Regions from separate parts of the Arthrobacter sp. NicSoilB8 genome, predicted to be linked through region 1. Evidence: riboswitches for the same ligand, from Rfam matches in the RefSeq annotation. Region 1 holds a riboswitch; each other region holds the start of a gene.
What was found. A riboswitch is a leader RNA that binds a small molecule or an ion and turns the genes downstream of it on or off. The one in region 1 is predicted to bind thiamine pyrophosphate.

Region 1 (4,205 bases):
TCTCCGCCGTGGTGTTCATTGGGTTGCTGGTTCTGGCCCTGCTCCTTGACTTCCTTGCCCCGCCGCCGGTCCACGGTGGTGCCGAAACGCTGGAGTTCATCGCCAGGAACAAGGGGATCTATGTCGCCGAACAGCTCCTGTGGACGGTGTCCAACATTCTTCCGGTGCTGGTGTTCGTGACCCTCTTTGTGGCGCTCGCCCCGGTCAATAAGAGTCTGGCCCTGCTGGCCACGGTGGTTGGCGCGTTGCCGTGGGCGATGTTCCTCGCCGTTCCCGTCACGAGCCGGGGATCGCTGATCCTGGTCTACCTCAGCGACCGGTACGCCGCGGCGTCCGGCACTGCCGCTTACGACGCCGCCGCCCGGCTCCGGTATGCCACCGCGGCGGAGACGGTGATCGCCGAGAACAACACCCCCGCCGTCGTCGGCGTCCTGTCCGCACTCGGCATCCTGCTGATCTCACTGGTCATGCTCAAGGGAGTGCTGCCCCGCGCGGTGGCGTGGCTGGGAGTGGCCACGGGAACAGCGGGGGTGATTGCCGAGGCGCTCCGGCAGGCCGTTCCGTCGTTCTACCTGGCGTACGGGCTCCTGATGTGGGCCTGGTTCCTGGCCGTGGGGATTGCGCTGCTCCGGCTGGCCCGGCGAACGCCGCGCGCGGGCGGCGGAACCGGGGACTAACCCTCCGGGGTGAGGACCGTCCGCAGAGCCTCGACGACGAGATCGTGGTCCGCCTTCTGGGGCAGCCCGGAAACGGTGACCACCGCAATGGCCCCCGTGCCGCGCAGGTAGATGGGGAACGCCCCGCCGTGGGCGGCGAACTCGCTCTGGTCCCACCAGGCGTTGTCCTCCATCCTCCCGCCGGCCGCGCGGGCCCGGAGACCCACCAGCAGGGAGGGGACCTCGTACCGCTGGGCTGTGCGCTTCTTCGCGTTGATCCAGCGTTCGTTGTCCGGTGTGGCGCCGGCCAGGGCCGCGTGGAAGAGCACCTGTTCGCCTTTGGTGATGTCGACGGCGATGGGCAGCGAGCGTTGCCGGCCCAGCTCGACCAGGAGGAGCCCGAGGTCCAGGGCGTCGTCCTTGCCGAAGGATGCGAACTGGAGGGACTCCATTTCGGCCAGCACGCGGCCGATGAGGGCCGCCAGTGATCCCGGCGGCTGCGGCTCGCTCGAGTCGGGGTCGTATTCCCCGGAGGGGTCTGGCGTGGCTGGTGCGTGCGTCAAAATGATCCAGCTTTCCGATGGGTGACGAGGCCGCCGCTGGCGGGTCCGGGTGTCCGACACGTCGACTTTACCAAGAGGGGCGGTTCCGGCCGCGGGGACCTTCAGCACCCGGTCCGCATTATGACAGCACACCGCTGAAAACCCGGCGGTCCGGGTGTAAACTTGGCAACGCCCACAAGGGCGATTTTAGATACGACAGGGGAGCGCCGCCGTCGGGCATCGCCGGAAAAATCCGGGGAAACCATTGGTGGGCGCTGAGAGTGCGGACAGCCGCAGACCCTCGAACCTGATCCGGTTAGTACCGGCGCAAGGGAGTCGAGTTCTCAGGGTGCGCGGAGGGCGGCGGAAGCCGAAGCCGGCCGGAGCACCCTCCCCTCCTGTTCCTCAGGAGGACGACATGACAGATATTTCAGCACAGCATGGTTCCGCCAGCCGCTCATCCGCACGGCGCAACTACACCTGGCGCGTGGTGGACATCGTGGTGGCCGCATTGATCGCCGTGGCCGGCGGCGTCATTTTCTGGGCCTGGTCCCAGGGCGCCAACCTGATTTCGACCCCCATCAACGCGCTCTACCCGCCGCTCACCGGACTCTACGCCGGCGGCTGGATGATCCCGGCGGTGCTGGGCATGCTCATCATCCGCAAGCCCGGCGCGGCGCTCTTCTGCGAGACCGTGGCGGCCACGGGCGAGCTCATCATGGGTTCGCAGTACGGCACCACGGTGCTGATCTCCGGCGTCCTGCAGGGCCTCGGCGCGGAACTGGTCTTCGCGGCATTCCTGTACAAGAAGTTCAACTTGCCGGTGTCCCTGCTGGCCGGTGCCGGCGCGGGCCTGTTCTGCGGCCTGAACGATTCCTTCCTGCCGTGGGGCTGGAACATCGCCTACGAAGCCGGCGACAAGCTCGCCTACATCGTCTTCACGACCATCTCCGGCGCCGTGATTGCCGGCGGCCTGTCCTGGCTGGCCACCCGCGGCCTGGCCAAGACCGGGGTGCTGGGATCCTTTGCCTCGCGCAAGGCCGCCACGGAGCCCGTCTTCTCCTGAACCCCGCTCCCGAACCCACACCTGAACCCCTCCTCGAACCCCTCGTGAACGGCGCAAACGACTCATGACATCCTCACCGGGCGTCCGGCCGGCCGCCGTCACGGCCCGCGGCTGGGGCTGGCGGCACGCCGGACGGCCCCGGCCCGCGGTCAGCGGCCTTGACCTGGACATCCGGCCGGGGGAGCGTGTGCTCCTGCTGGGCCCCTCCGGCGCGGGCAAATCGACGCTGCTCCACGCCCTGGCGGGCGTGCTGGGAGACAGCGCGTCGGGCGCCTCGGGGCCGGCCGGCGATTCCGGCGGCGCCGGCGATGCCGAGGACTCTGACGAGACCGGAAGCCTGCTCATTGACGGCGCCCCGCCACGGTCCCGGCGCGGCCGCGCCGGGCTCGTGCAGCAGGACCCGGAAACCCAGGTGGTGCTTTCCCGCCTCGGCGACGACGTCGCGTTCGGGGCGGAGAACCTGTCCGTCCCGGCGGCGGAGATCTGGCCCCGGGTGCGTGAGGCGCTCGACGACGTCGGGCTGGGCCGGCTGCCGCTGGACCACCCGACGTCGGCGCTCTCCGGCGGACAAAAGCAGCGCCTGGCGCTCGCCGGGATCCTTGCGATGCGGCCGGGGCTGCTGCTGCTCGACGAGCCGACCGCCAACCTCGATCCCGCCGGCGTCCTGGAAGTCCGCGATGCCGTGGGCCGCTGCCTGGACAAGACCGGCGCCACCCTGGTGGTCGTGGAGCACCGGGTGGCGGTCTGGAAAGACCTCGTGGACCGGATCGTGGTGCTGCAGCCCGGTTCCGCCACCGACTCCGCGGTACTGATCGACGGCCCGCCGGACCGGGTCCTGGCCGAGGCGCGGGACATGCTCATCGGTGCGGGCGTCTGGGTGCCCGGCTACGTTCCGGCGACACGGACCCGGACGGCCCCGGCATCAGGACAGCTCCTGCTCGCGGCGGAAGGACTCGCGGTGTCCCGCGAGCGGCCGCGGCGGGCCGGGCTGCGCGGGGGCTTCCGCAGCATTGCGCCGCGTCCCGTGCAGTCCGGCATCTCGACGCAGGTCCGCGCCGGCGAGGCCCTGACCATCACCGGGCAGAACGGCTCGGGGAAGTCGACCCTGGCCCTGACGATGGCCGGGCTCCTGCGCCCCGTGGCGGGGACAGTCTCGGCCCCGCCGGGGCTGAGTGGTCACGCCAATGGTCGCGGAACTGGTCTCGGCACTGGTCGCGGCACTGGCCGCCAAGGCGAGGGTGCCGGAACCGATCCGTACCGGTGGAAGGCCCAGCAGCTGATCGCCAGGATCGGAACCGTGTTCCAGGAACCCGAGCACCAGTTCGTCACCGGCCGGGTCCTGGACGAGCTCATGTTCGGTCCGCGCCACCTCGGCTACGGCGAGGAACGCGTGGACGAGCTCCTGGAGCGGCTGCGGCTGACAGAACTCGTGGAGGCCAACCCGTACACGCTCTCCGGAGGCGAAAAGCGGCGCCTGTCGGTGGCCACGGTGCTGGCGGCGCATCCGCAGGTGCTGGTCCTGGACGAACCCACTTTCGGCCAGGACGCCAACACGTGGGCGGAGCTCGCCTCCTTCCTCTCCGAACTCCTCGACGCCGGCACCGCGGTGGTTTCCGTTACGCACGACGCCGAATTTTCCGCCGTCCTGGGCGGCACCGAACTCCGCCTCCACACCCCCGCAGCGGCGGCCGGCGCGCCCGCCCCGGACCTTGAGCTTCCGGAGGGGGCTTCGCCATGAGGGACGCACTCAGCCTCCGCGGCAACCATGCACTGCTGACCCGGGCCAACCCGCTCGCCAAGTTCACCGCGGTCACGTTGATCACCCTGGTCCTGGCACTGTCCATTGACTGGGTTTCGGCGTCCGTGGCGCTGGCCTTCGAGCTGCTGCTCCTGCCGCTCGCCGGCCTGACCCTGGCTTTGCTGTGGCAGCGCGGCTGGCCG
Region 2 (4,205 bases), 1.5 Mb from region 1:
GCAGGGCGCCATCGCCGCGATGATGGCCGCCGTCGAGCGTCCCGACCTGGTCCAGTCCCTGACCCTCGTGGAACCGGCCTGCCTGTCCCTGACAGCGGAGCTCCCGGCTACCGCCGCGCACCGGGCCCTCATGCAGCCGCTCTTTGACGTCCGGCACAACCTCAGCGACGACGACTTCCAGCGCGAGTTCATCCGCCGGGCGTTCTCGGCCGACGCCCCGGGGGCCACCACGCCGGAGGCCCTCCGCGCGGCGCGCCGGCTCCGCCTGCAGGCCCCGCCGTGGGAGGCCCCGCTGCAGATCGTGCCGGGCGTGCCGACGCTGGTCCTGACCGGCGGCTGGGAACCGCTGTACGAGGAAATCGCCGGCTACCTGCGCGAGACCGGCGCCCTGCACCGCACTGCGGCGGGAGGGCACCGGCCCCAGGATTCACCCGACGGGGACCGGGCCATCCGCTCGTTCATCGCCGAGGTCAGCCGGCTCCAGCACGCACGGGCGTCCTAGGAGCGGGCACTTCCGCCTGCGGCAGGTTCTCCCACGGAGGGCTCCGGCAGGTAGACCTTGCCGCCGGCCGCCAGGAACTCGCTGCTCTTTTCCCGCATTCCGGCCGCCATCTGCGCCAGGGCCGCCTGCGAGTCTGCTGAACCGTACTCATCCCGGATGTCCTGGCTGATCCGCATCGAGCAGAACTTCGGCCCGCACATCGAGCAGAAGTGGGCCGTCTTGGCCGGCTCCGCGGGGAGCGTCTCATCGTGGAACGCCTCGGCGGTCACCGGGTCCAGGGACAACGCGAACTGGTCCCGCCAGCGGAACTCAAACCGTGCCTTGGACAGGGCGTCGTCGCGTTCGTGGGCGCCGGGGTGGCCCTTGGCGAGGTCGGCGGCGTGGGCCGCGATCTTGTACGTGATCACGCCGGTCTTCACGTCATCCTTGTTCGGCAGCCCGAGGTGTTCCTTGGGCGTGACGTAACAGAGCATGGCAGTGCCGTAGCGGGCAATCTCGGTGGCGCCGATCGCCGAGGTGATGTGGTCATAGCCCGGTGCGATGTCCGTGACCAGCGGCCCGAGCGTATAGAACGGGGCCCCCTTGCAGAGTTCCTGCTGGCGCTCCACGTTCTCCCGGACGAGGTGGAAGGGCACGTGTCCCGGGCCCTCCACCATGACCTGCACATCGAACTCCCAGGCCCGCTGGGTGAGCTCGGCCAGGGTGTCCAGCTCGGCAAACTGCGCCGCGTCGTTGGCGTCCGCCGTCGCTCCGGGCCGCAGCCCGTCACCGAGGGAGAACGCGACATCGTACTTCGCGAAGATTTCGCAGAGCTCATCGAAGTGGGTGTAGAGGAAGTTCTCCTGGTGGTGAGCCAGGCACCAGCCGGCCATGATGGAACCGCCGCGGGAGACGATGCCGGTGACCCGGTTGGCCGTCAGGGGCACGTACCGCAGCAGTACCCCGGCGTGGATGGTCATGTAGTCCACGCCCTGCTCGCACTGTTCGATCACGGTGTCCCGGAAGATCTCCCAGGTCAGGGCGTTCGCCTCACCGTTGACCTTTTCCAGCGCCTGGTAGATCGGGACCGTGCCGATCGGGACGGGGGAGTTGCGGATGATCCATTCGCGGGTCGTGTGGATGTCATCGCCGGTGGAGAGGTCCATCACGGTGTCCGCGCCCCACTGGGTGGCCCACTGGAGTTTGTCGACTTCCTCGGCGATGGAGCTGGTCACGGCGGAGTTGCCGATGTTGGCGTTGATTTTCACCAGGAACGCCTTGCCGATGATCATCGGCTCGGATTCGGGGTGGTTGACGTTGTTGGGAATGATCGCCCGGCCGGCCGCCACCTCGCTGCGCACGAGCTCCGCATCGCAGTTCTCGCGCAGCGCGACGAACCGCATTTCCTGGGTGATCACCCCGTCACGGGCATAGCGCATCTGCGTGACGGTCTTGCCCTCGACGGCGCGTCGCGGCACCGGGCGCCCGCCCCGCCACTCGGCCGACGCCGCGCCCCGGCGCACGGCCGACTTGCCGTCGTCGAGCAGCTCCCGCTCCCGGCCGGCGTAGGGCTCGGTGTCCGCCCGCGCCTCAATCCAGGGGGCCCGGAACGGCTCCAGCCCGAGGACCGGATCGCTGCCCGGGCCCGCCGTGCGGTAGACCCGGAACGGCGGGTTTTCGACGCCGCCCGGAGACGGTTCCAGGGCAATCTCGGTCACCGGGACGCGGATGCCGTGGTCCGCGTCCGTGGTGAAAGCCAGGGAGTGGGACTTCAGCGACTGCGTGGTGGCCGCAGACTCGTTGAGGGCGGGCCGCTTTGAGACAGGCTGGCTGTGGACAGGGCTGTGCTGTGTTTCTGTGGTGCTCAAAGGATTACTCACTTCCTTCGCCGGCATTACCCGGACAGGTTCAACGGTCGCAGGCCGCGTCAGCCCGATCTCAGCCCCTGCAGGGGCACCCGTGTGGTCGTAGATGAAGCTACCACGTGCCGCCGGATGGCGGTCCAGTGTGACGCGGCGCATGGATTGCCGGGGGATTAGGCTTGATGCCATGACCGGCATCATCGAGTTCAGCGGCCCCGTCCTCACCGCGGCTGATCAGGAACGCCGCGGGCTCTGGTCGGTGGACGGCAGGCTGACGTTCCGCCGGCCTGCCGCGGCGCCGGACCTGGTCCTGGACGGCTGGGTCATCCCGGGACTGGTCGACGCGCACTGCCACATCGGGCTCGGCCCGGGCGGGGACGTCTCCGAGGACACCGCGGAAGCCCAGGCCCTGGCAGACCGCGACGCCGGGACGCTCCTGGTCCGCGACGCCGGCGCCGTCCACGACACCCGCTGGCTCCAGCGGCGCGCGGACCTTCCCCGGATCATCCGCGCCGGACGGCACATCGCCAGGACCCGGCGCTACCTGCGGGGCTTCGCCGTCGAGGTGGAGCCGGGGGATCTCGTCGAAGCCGTGCGGAAGCAGGCCCTGGCCGGCGACGGCTGGGTCAAGCTCGTGGGGGACTGGATCGATCGCGACGCCGGCGACCTCGCCGCCAGCTTTCCCGCCGGGACACTCAAGGACGCCGTGCAGGCCGCCCACGATGAGGGGGCCCGCGTCACCGCGCACTGCTTCGCCGAAGACACCCTGGATGACATGCTCGACGCCGGGATCGACTGCATCGAGCACGCCACCGGGCTGCTGCCGCGGCATCTCCCGCGTTTCGCCGGGCAGGGCGTTCCAATCGTTCCCACACTGATCAACATCGCCACGTTCCCGGACATCGCCGCCCAGGCGCAGGCCAAATTCCCCCGCTATGCGGCCCACATGCGCTCGCTGTGGGAGCGGAGGGCGGAGCGGATCCTCGAGGCCCACGAGTCCGGGGTGTCCATCTATGCCGGCACGGACGCCGGCAGCGTGATCAGGCACGGCCGGATTGTGGACGAGGTCCGGGCCCTGCACGCGGCCGGTCTGACCGCTTCGGCCGCCCTCGACGCCGCCAGCTGGTCTGCGCGAACGTGGCTCGGGACGGACGGCATCACCGAGGGAGCCGGTGCCGACGTCCTGGTGTGCGCCGCGGATCCCAGGCAGACCCTGGACACCCTCGCGGAGCTGCGGCACATCGTGCTGCGGGGCAGGCTCGTCCGTTAGGAATAAATTGAAGCTTCAAGTAATTTAATGAGTATGCAGAGTCACCGAAAGCCGGTGGCCACAGAACCCCGGAGCGTTTCAATGACCGCAGAAACCAGCACCCAGGATCTCCTTCCTGCCGAACTCACCATGGGCACGGTGATGCTCAAGGTCGGCGACATGAAGCTCATGACCGATTACTACCAGCGCGCCCTCGGCCTGGAGACTGTGGCCGAACAGGACGGCGGGCTCTATCTGGGCCGCCGGCAGAAGCCGCTGGTGCACCTCGCCCCCGCCCCCGGCTTGAACCTTCCGTCCCGCGGTGAGGCCGGCCTCTTCCACACCGCACTCCTTTTCGAGGACCAGCACTCCCTCGCGGCCACGGTTGCCACCGCGGCCCAGTATGAACCCCAGTCCTTCACCGGGAGCGCGGACCACCTCGTCAGCGAGGCCTTCTACTTTAACGACCCCGAGGGCAATGGCATCGAGCTGTACTGGGACCGGCCGCGGGAGGCGTGGTCCTGGGAGGGCAAGAACGTCGTGATGGACAGCCTGGCGCTGCCGCCGCAGCGCTACCTGCAGCAATTCCTGACCGAAGAATCCGTGACCGGCC
Region 3 (4,205 bases), 1.1 Mb from region 1:
CCCAGGCCGGAACTTCGGTGCCGTTGCTCAAGGCCTCGCAGATCACCAGCACGAAGCGGTCGATCAGCCGCCGCAGCGGCGCCGTTGAATGGGCGTAGGCCGCGCCGATGGCGGCCTGGACGGCGGCCTGCGGCACGGTGCCGTCGAAGGGCGTGTAGCCGGCACCGCGGAAGAGCATGCCGGCCGAATGCACAATTGCCAGCTGCCGGGGGTCCGTGGGATCGAGCGTCCGCAGGTACTCGCCGTACCGCATCTCCCCGTCCCAGGGCTTGCCGAGGGCGTGGGTCTGGCGGTGGAAATGCCGTAGCGACGCCTCGTCCGGGGCGGGCATGGTACGCAGGATGCCGACTTTGCCCTGGAGCATCAGTGCGGCGGCCGCCATCCCGGTCATGAGGGAAATCTGGGCGTTCCAGTCCTCCACCGGCAGCGGCGGGGCAGCCACAATCCGGTAGCCGCCGTCGGGCAGCTGCTGGATCTCCTGTTCGGGCATATTCAGGCTCGCGCCGCCGCGCTTGCGTTCCAGTTCCACCCGCTTGATGCCCACTTCTTTCAAGAGCTGCAGCACGGGTGCCGCGGTGCCCGCGTCGAGCTCGGCCTGGACGCCCTTGTAGTTGAGCTTCGCGCGGCTGCGGACCTGAGCCCGGCGCACGAGCACGGAGGTCACCTCGGCCGCGGCGTCGAGCTCGAATTCCCAGACGAACGCCGCACACAACTGCCCGGCAAGCAGGCTGCCGGCGGCCTCGCTGATAATCTCCGGGTGCAGCGGGATCCGGCCGTCCGGGGTGTAGAACGTCTGACCGCGGCGGCGGGTCTCGGCGTCGAGCGCCCCGCCCGGGGCGACAAAGGACGGGACGTCGGCGATGGCGTAAAACACCTTGTAGCCCTCGCCGCTCCGTTCGATGAACAGGGCCTGGTCGAGGTCGGTGGACGACGCCGGATCGATGGTTACGAACTCGACATGCGTGAAGTCCAGGTCCGGCAGCTTGTGCTCGGCCACCGCCGCCTCCGCATCGCGCAGCACGTCCTCGGGGAACGGACCGGGCAGTTCCAGCGTGGTGCGCAACGCCTTGAGGGCCTCGGCAAGCTGGTTCTGCTGCTCGTGGACGCTCGGGGTCAGGCGATGATGTGACACGAAAATCAGGGTAGCCCGATTTCCGCGATTAGTCTTGGAATATGAGCGCAATCCCGGGCGATCCTGCCCGCTACAACAGCTTCCTGGCGGATCTGCTGGGAGTCATGGCGTACGGCGAGCTTTCGGCCTTCGAACGGCTCTCCTCGGATGCCCGGTATTCGCCCACGCTGCATGACCGTGCGGTGCTCGGCAGGATTGCCGTGGTCGAGTTCCAGCACTACGAACTAGTCCGGGCCCGGCTCGAGGAGATGGGCCTGGATACCGAGGCGGCCATGCTGCCGTTCCAGCCCTCCGTGGATCACTTCCACGAACGCACCCGCCCCGCGGACTGGTACGAATCGCTCATGAAGGCCTACGTGATCGACACGGTTTCGGCCGACTTCTACCGTGCCGTCGCCCGGTATGTCGACGCCGGCACCCGGGAGCTGATCGGGCGGATCCAGTCCACCGAAGCGTCCACGGCCGTGCTGCAGGAGCGCCTCAAGGCGGCCCTGGCCGATGACCCCCGGCTGGCGTCGCGCCTGGCGCTGTGGGCCAGGCGCCTGCTCGGCGAGGCACTGACCCAGGCCCAGCGGGTGAGCCTGGAACACGCGTTCCTGGGCGGCCTCTCAGGCCTGGATGACGCCGGTGCCAGGGAACTGGTCAGGGCCCTGACGGCAGAACTCGCGGCGAACCACTCGCGCCGGATGGCCGGGCTGGGGCTCGCCGGGTAGGCCGGATGGCCGGTGCCGGGACACGCCCGGCTGCGTGCCGGGGAGCTGGCGGGCGCCGGTGGAGCCTGCGGGGGCCCGCTCAGGAATCAGCGGCATCCAGCGCCGCGAGCAGCGCGCCAGCGGCGTGCGCCGGATCATCGGCGTCGGTGATGGCCCGGACCACGACGATCCGCCGGGCACCGGCGTCGACGACCTCCTCCACATTGCCGAGGTCGATCCCGCCGATCGCGAACCAAGGCAACAGGCTTCCGGCCTGGCCGTCGACCTGGCCGGTCCCGTCCGCATCCGCCGGGCCGGCCGCCTGGGCGGCGTAGCGCACCAGGTCGATGCCGACGGCGGCGCGGCCCGGCTTGGTGGGAGTGGCCCACACCGGCCCCACACAGAAGTAGTCGAGTCCCTTGCGGCCGGGCGAGGACGCGATGGCCGCGTCAACCTGCTCCGCGTTGTGGGTGGACAGGCCGATCACGGTGTCCTTGCCGAGGAAGCCGCGGGCGGCGTCGAGCGGAATGTCCTTCTGCCCGATGTGGAACACCGGCGCCCCGGACAAGGAGGCGATGTCCGCCCGGTCATTGACGGCCCAGAGCCGTCCGTGGCGCTGCGCCGCGGCGTGCACGACCGCAAGGAGTTCCAGTTCCTCGGCCGCCTCCAGCGACTTGTCGCGCAGCTGGATGATGTCCACCCCGCCGGCAAATGCGGCGTCCACGAAGTCTTCGAAGTCGCCGCGGTCACGGCGGGCGTCGGTGCACAAATAGAGGCGGGCAGTGGTGTGGAGGGAGTCCTGGCTCATGGGACAAGCCTAGTTCCTCTAAACTGGGCGCATACCGCGGGAGCCCGCAGCAGCCATGTCAACGCTGCCCGGCTGAGAGGGCGTCAGAGCCGACCGCTTGACCTGATCCGGCTAGTACCGGCGTAGGGAAGGAATTTTTCATGGGCACAAGAGCCAGCCGCGAAGCCGAAGCCGCAGATGACGCCGCTTCCCTGGATTGTGACACCGGGCCCGGGCCCGGGCCCGGGCCCGGGCCCGGTGCCGGACACGGAACTGCCGCCCGGCACGCCGCCGCAGGGGATGTCAGCCCAGGGGACATCACAGCAGGGGACATCACCGTCGACGTTGCGGTGATCGGCGGCGGGGTAATCGGCCATGGCATCGCCTTCGAGGCCAGCCGTGCCGGCCGCTCGGTGGTGTTGATCGATGACGCGCCCGGCAGCGGAGCCAGCTGGGCCGCGGCCGGCATGCTGGCCCCCGTCAGCGAGCTGCACTACCAGGAAGAACAGCTCCTGGAACTGATGCTTGAGTCCTCCCGCCTGTGGCCCGCGTTCGCAGCGGCAATCGGTGCCGCCGGCACAGAACCAGGCGCCGGCACGGGATATTTGACGACGCCGACCCTCGCCGTCGGGGCAGACGCGGCGGACCGGCGCGCGCTCGCGGACCTGCGGGAAGTCCAGCAGGCCTGCGGGCTGACCGTCGAACCGCTGACCGTGCGGGAGGCACGCGGCCGGGAGCCGCTGCTGAGCCCCGGCATCTCGTGCGCCTTCGACATCCCGGCCGACCACCAGGTGGACCCCCGGCTCCTGATCGCCCGGCTCGCCGACCTACTCGGCGCAGACGGCCGCAGCGGCTTCGTGCGGCGCCGCGCGGCGGGGCTGCTCTGGGACGACGGCCGCGTTGCGGGTGTCAGGCTCGCGGGCGGCGGCTCCGTGCGCGCCGCGGAAACCGTGGTGGCCAACGGGCTCGGCGCCGCCGGCCTCGACGACCTGCCCGCCGGACTGGCGCTGCCCCTGCGGCCGGTCTACGGCGACATCCTCCGGCTCCGCGTGCCCGAGCACCTGCAGCCGCTTCTCACGGCCACCGTGCGGGGCATGGTGCGCGGGGTGCCGGTCTACATCGTCCCCCGGCAGGACGGCACCGTGGTGATCGGCGCCACCCAGCGCGAGGACGGCCCGTCGGACCCGCACGCTGTCTCTGCCGGCGGCGTCTACCAGCTGCTGCGTGACGCACAGCAGCTGGTGCCCGCGGTAGCAGAACTGGAGCTCCTGGAAACCACCGCCCGGGCACGCCCCGGCACGCCGGACAACGCCCCGCTGCTGGGACGGGTCCCGGGCACGGACGGCGGGGACATCACAGGGCTCATCATCGCCACGGGCTTCTTCCGGCACGGCGTCCTGCTGACCCCCGCTGCCGCCGCCGTGTGCCGGCAACTCATGGACGGGACGCCGGACCCGCGCTGGGCCGGGTTCCGCCCCGACCGTTTTTCCCGCATCCCGGACACGTCCGGGGACAGCCCCGACAAGGAAGCAGCATGAACATCAGACTGAACGGAACGGAGGAGACCGTCGCCGACGGCGCCTCCGTCAGCACG
Region 4 (4,205 bases), 1.6 Mb from region 1:
ACTGGGACGCCGTCAACCTCGAAGGCAAGCAGCGCCGGATCGAAAACGCGCTCAAGTCCGGCGACTCCGTCCTGGTCCAGGTTTCCAAGGATCCGGTCGGCCATAAGGGCGCCCGCCTCACCAGCCAGATCTCGCTGCCCGGCCGCTACCTCGTGTACGTTCCCGGCGGCTCCATGACCGGCATCTCCCGCAAGCTGCCCGACGTCGAACGCAACCGCCTCAAGCGGATCCTCAAGGACCGCCTGCCCGAGGACGCGGGCGTCATTGTCCGCACCGCGGCCGAAGGGGCGTCCGAGGAAGAGCTGACGCACGACATCAACCGGCTGCGCGCGCAGTGGGAAGGCATCGAGAGCCAGTCGAAGTCCACGAAGGTCCTCGCTCCCGAGCTGCTCTACGGCGAACCTGACCTCACCATCAAGGTGGTCCGCGACGTCTTCAACGAGGACTTCTCCAAGCTGATCGTCTCCGGCGAGGAAGCGTGGGACACCATCGAGGCCTACGTCACGTACGTGGCACCTGACCTCGTGGGCCGGCTCGAGAAGTGGACCAAGGACACGGACATCTTCGCTGCCTGGCGCATCGACGAGCAGATCCACAAGGCCCTGGACCGGAAGGTCTTCCTGCCTTCGGGCGGATCCCTCGTGATCGACCGGACCGAGGCCATGACGGTGGTGGACGTCAACACCGGCAAGTTCACCGGCTCCGGCGGCAACCTCGAAGAAACCGTCACCAAGAACAACCTGGAAGCGGCCGAGGAAGTCGTCCGGCAGCTGCGCCTGCGCGACATCGGCGGCATCATCGTGATCGACTTCATCGACATGGTGCTCGAATCCAACCGCGACCTCGTGCTGCGCCGCATGGTGGAGTGCCTGGGCCGGGACCGCACCAAGCACCAGGTGGCCGAGGTGACGTCGCTGGGCCTCGTGCAGATGACGCGCAAGCGGATGGGCACGGGTCTGCTGGAAGTCTTCGGCGAGCAGTGTGAAGCCTGCGCGGGCCGCGGCATCGTCACGCACGACGAACCGGTCGAGCACCGCCGCGCCAACACGGTCGCCGCCGAGCACTACGTTCCGCGCACCGAAGCCGCCCAGCCTGCTGCGCGCACCGATCGCAAGAGCCGCCGCCGCGGCCGGGGAGGCCAGGGGCCGGAGACCATGCCGTCCACGCCGGCCGCGGTCCACCACGAGCCCACCGAGGCCGAACGCCACGCCAAGGCCGAGGCCACGCGTGCCGCGCTGGCGAACATCGCCGCCGCGGCGCACGCCGCGCACCTGCATGACGGGGAAGCCGCTGCCGCCAGTGAAGCGGGGGCCCGCCAGGCCGCCGTCGACGCCGTCACGAAGCTGGCCGCCACGGAGGAAGCTGCCGGCCGTCCCGCGACCGTGCTGACGTTTGGCGGCGAGCAGGTGGCCCTGCCGTTCGTCGAGCACGCCGAGGACACGCAGGCACCGGCCCTGACCCTGGACCTGCTGACCGAGGCCTTCGCCAACCTGGGCGACGCCGAGGCCGGCAAGCCGGCCGGGACGGACGCCGGCCAGGCAACGGCCGCCGCCGCACCGCAGGCCACCGCACCGGCAGCAGGGCGCACCACCGAGGCACCGGCCTCCCGGGCAGCGGACAGCGCGACTCCGCGTGGCCGCCGCGGGCGCCGCAACCGGAGCGCCAGCCGCGCCCAGGGGGCAGCCAACGAGACCTCCGTGGAGCATCGCGAGGCAACGCGGCCGGCTGCGGCCGGGTCGGTTCACGAAGCCAAGGCACCTGCCGCGGCCAGGCCGGCCGCTCCGGCCGGCAACGAGCCGATCATCCTTGGCGTCGGCGTGCCGGCCTCGGAGCTGTAAGCCTGAGCTGTAATCCTGTACGACTGAGCACTACTTCGATTCAGCACTAGCCCTGCCGGCCGCTTCTGCGGCTGGCAGGCCGGCGGGTTCTGGCCGGAACGGACGTAACATACGTCCGCTCCGGCCCGGGCCCGCCCTGCCGTTAACGGTTCAGCCCGGGCGCAACGGATAGGCTGGAGCACTGACACGGGGTGCCGCGCATCGGGCCGGCTGAGATCCAGACCCGTTGAACCTGTCCGGTTAGCACCGGCGAAGGGATGTCTGACGTGCCCGCAACATCGAATCCGTCCGAATTTCTGTCCAGCGAATTTCTGCCGACCAATTTCCTTCCGGCGAACGTCCCGCCCTCCGGGCCGCACCCGGCCGCGCCGCTCCGCATTCCCCGCGTGCTGGCCATCGCCGGCTCGGACCCGTCCGGCGGCGCCGGCATCCAGGCGGACCTGAAGAGCATCGCCGCCAACGGCGGCTACGGCATGGCCGCCATCACGGCCCTGACGGCGCAAAACACCCAGGGCGTGCGTGCCGTTCACGTGCCCCCCGCGGCCTTCCTCACCGCGCAGCTGGACGCCATCAGCGACGACATCGGCATCGATGCCGTCAAGATCGGCATGCTCGGCGACGCCGCGGTGATCGACGCCGTCCGCAGCTGGCTGGAAAAGACGCGCCCCGCCGTCGTGGTCCTGGACCCGGTGATGGTCGCCACCAGCGGCGACCGGCTCCTGCAGGAACCGGCCGAGGCCGCCCTGCAGGCCCTCCTGCCGCTGGCGGATCTCATTACCCCGAACCTCGCCGAACTTGCCATCCTGCTCAAGGAACCCGTCGCGGCCGATTGGCCGGAGGCCCTGGCACAGGGCAAGCGGCTGGCCGCCCAGACCGGCACCACCGTCCTGGTCAAGGGCGGGCACCTCCAGGGCGCAGACCCCCAGAACGGAGACCTCCACAACGGAGACCTCCACAACGGACGGCCGGGCGCCGACGCCGGGAACGGCACTGACGGGGACGGCACTGACGCCGGCTGCCCGGATGCGCTGGTCAACACCGGGGGCCTGCTGGGCCGGGAGACCGTGGTGGTGCCGGGGGAGCGGATCGCCACGCGCAACAGCCACGGCACCGGCTGCTCCCTGTCCTCGGCCATGGCTACCGTGCAGGCCCGGGTGGGGGACTGGGAAGCGGCGCTCCGGGAGGTCAAGCCGTGGCTGCTGGGCGCGCTCCGCGAAGCCTCGGTCCTGGAGGTGGGCACCGGGAACGGCCCGGTTCACCACTTCCACCACATGCAGGAATTCACGCGCGGCCCGGCGGAAGGCGAGTTCGCCGCAGCCCTCCGGGCAGGGGCCGCGGCCGATCTTGAGGCCATCTACGCCCTGGAGTTCATCCGCGGCCTGGCTGACGGAACCCTGCCCGAGCACGAGTTCGCGTATTACCTCGCCCAGGACGCCATCTACCTCAACGGCTACTCCCGTGTCCTGGCCCGCGCCGCCGCCCTGGCCCCCACCGAGGCCGAGCAGCTGTTCTGGGCCCGCTCGGCGCAGACATGCCTGGAAGTCGAATCCGAGCTTCACCGCTCCTGGCTCAGCACCCGCCCCACGGCACCGATCCTCGGCCCGGTCACCAAAGCCTACGTGGACCACCTCCTGGCCGCCTCGGTGTCCGGCAGCTACGGGGTGCTCGTGGCGGCAGCCCTGCCGTGCTTCTGGCTCTACGCCGAAGTCGGCGCCACCCTGCACCGGGAGTTCCTGGCCGGCGGCGCACCCGGGGCGCACCCCTACGCCGACTGGCTGCGGACGTACGCCGACGAGGACTTTGCCGCCGCGACCCGTCAGGCCATCGCGTACACCGACGCGGCGGCCCGGCGGGCATCCGCGAGCGAGCGGGAGGCCATGGCCCTGGCCTTCCGGCAGTCGTCGCGCTACGAAGTGGACTTCTTCGACGCGCCGAGGCTGCACGCCTGACACCAGCGGGCCGTTCCAGCCGGTAGGATAGTGGGGCACGGTTCCGGAAGTCGTGGCGGCTTCACCGCGTTGGGGTCCTGGTTAAGACAAAGTGTTGAGACAATGTCGAGATCATGGATTCGAGACGCTGTGGCGCCTATCACGGACTACCGCCGGAACCAGCCTCATTTGCGGCCGAAGGCAAAATTAGCGTATTCTAGATCTTCGGTGCTTACGCCAACACTTGGGTTATGACCCTGAGAACTATCCGCTTGGAATTCCAGTCGGATTTGTTCCGGGGGTAGCTCATGGATTCCCCCGGGGAATCCACCGGCGTTGAGGCACAGCGTGAGCCGGTCCAAACAATTTGGCCCCAGGTTCCGCACGCAAATCTAGTAATAAACGTCGAGAGAAGTGAGTTCCCCAGTGGTGTACGCGA

Region 2: it holds a riboswitch for thiamine pyrophosphate, as region 1 does, so the genes downstream of both, thiC (phosphomethylpyrimidine synthase ThiC) here and LDO15_RS20810 (ECF transporter S component) in region 1, are expected to answer to the same signal.
Region 3: it holds a riboswitch for thiamine pyrophosphate, as region 1 does, so the genes downstream of both, thiO (glycine oxidase ThiO) here and LDO15_RS20810 (ECF transporter S component) in region 1, are expected to answer to the same signal.
Region 4: it holds a riboswitch for thiamine pyrophosphate, as region 1 does, so the genes downstream of both, LDO15_RS13405 (bifunctional hydroxymethylpyrimidine kinase/phosphomethylpyrimidine kinase) here and LDO15_RS20810 (ECF transporter S component) in region 1, are expected to answer to the same signal.

The regions. Positions count from the first base shown of each region.
Region 1 covers NZ_AP024655.1:4,597,358-4,601,562, reverse strand. The annotation lists gene LDO15_RS20820 (DUF4386 family protein) at 1-677, shown strand, start outside; gene LDO15_RS20815 (heme-degrading domain-containing protein) at 674-1,219, opposite strand; TPP riboswitch at 1,407-1,550, shown strand; gene LDO15_RS20810 (ECF transporter S component) at 1,617-2,264, shown strand; gene LDO15_RS20805 (ABC transporter ATP-binding protein) at 2,329-4,002, shown strand; gene LDO15_RS20800 (energy-coupling factor transporter transmembrane component T) at 3,999-4,205, shown strand, end outside.
Region 2 covers NZ_AP024655.1:3,083,614-3,087,818, reverse strand. The annotation lists gene LDO15_RS13945 (alpha/beta hydrolase) at 1-502, shown strand, start outside; gene thiC (phosphomethylpyrimidine synthase ThiC) at 499-2,349, opposite strand; TPP riboswitch at 2,345-2,452, opposite strand; gene LDO15_RS13935 (amidohydrolase family protein) at 2,531-3,613, shown strand; gene LDO15_RS13930 (VOC family protein) at 3,695-4,205, shown strand, end outside.
Region 3 covers NZ_AP024655.1:3,513,445-3,517,649, reverse strand. The annotation lists gene LDO15_RS15810 (RNB domain-containing ribonuclease) at 1-1,132, opposite strand, end outside; gene LDO15_RS15805 (ferritin-like fold-containing protein) at 1,174-1,845, shown strand; gene thiE (thiamine phosphate synthase) at 1,925-2,632, opposite strand; TPP riboswitch at 2,659-2,779, shown strand; gene thiO (glycine oxidase ThiO) at 2,773-4,149, shown strand; gene thiS (sulfur carrier protein ThiS) at 4,146-4,205, shown strand, end outside.
Region 4 covers NZ_AP024655.1:2,977,100-2,981,304, reverse strand. The annotation lists gene LDO15_RS13410 (Rne/Rng family ribonuclease) at 1-1,838, shown strand, start outside; TPP riboswitch at 2,016-2,113, shown strand; gene LDO15_RS13405 (bifunctional hydroxymethylpyrimidine kinase/phosphomethylpyrimidine kinase) at 2,216-3,787, shown strand; gene rplU (50S ribosomal protein L21) at 4,193-4,205, shown strand, end outside.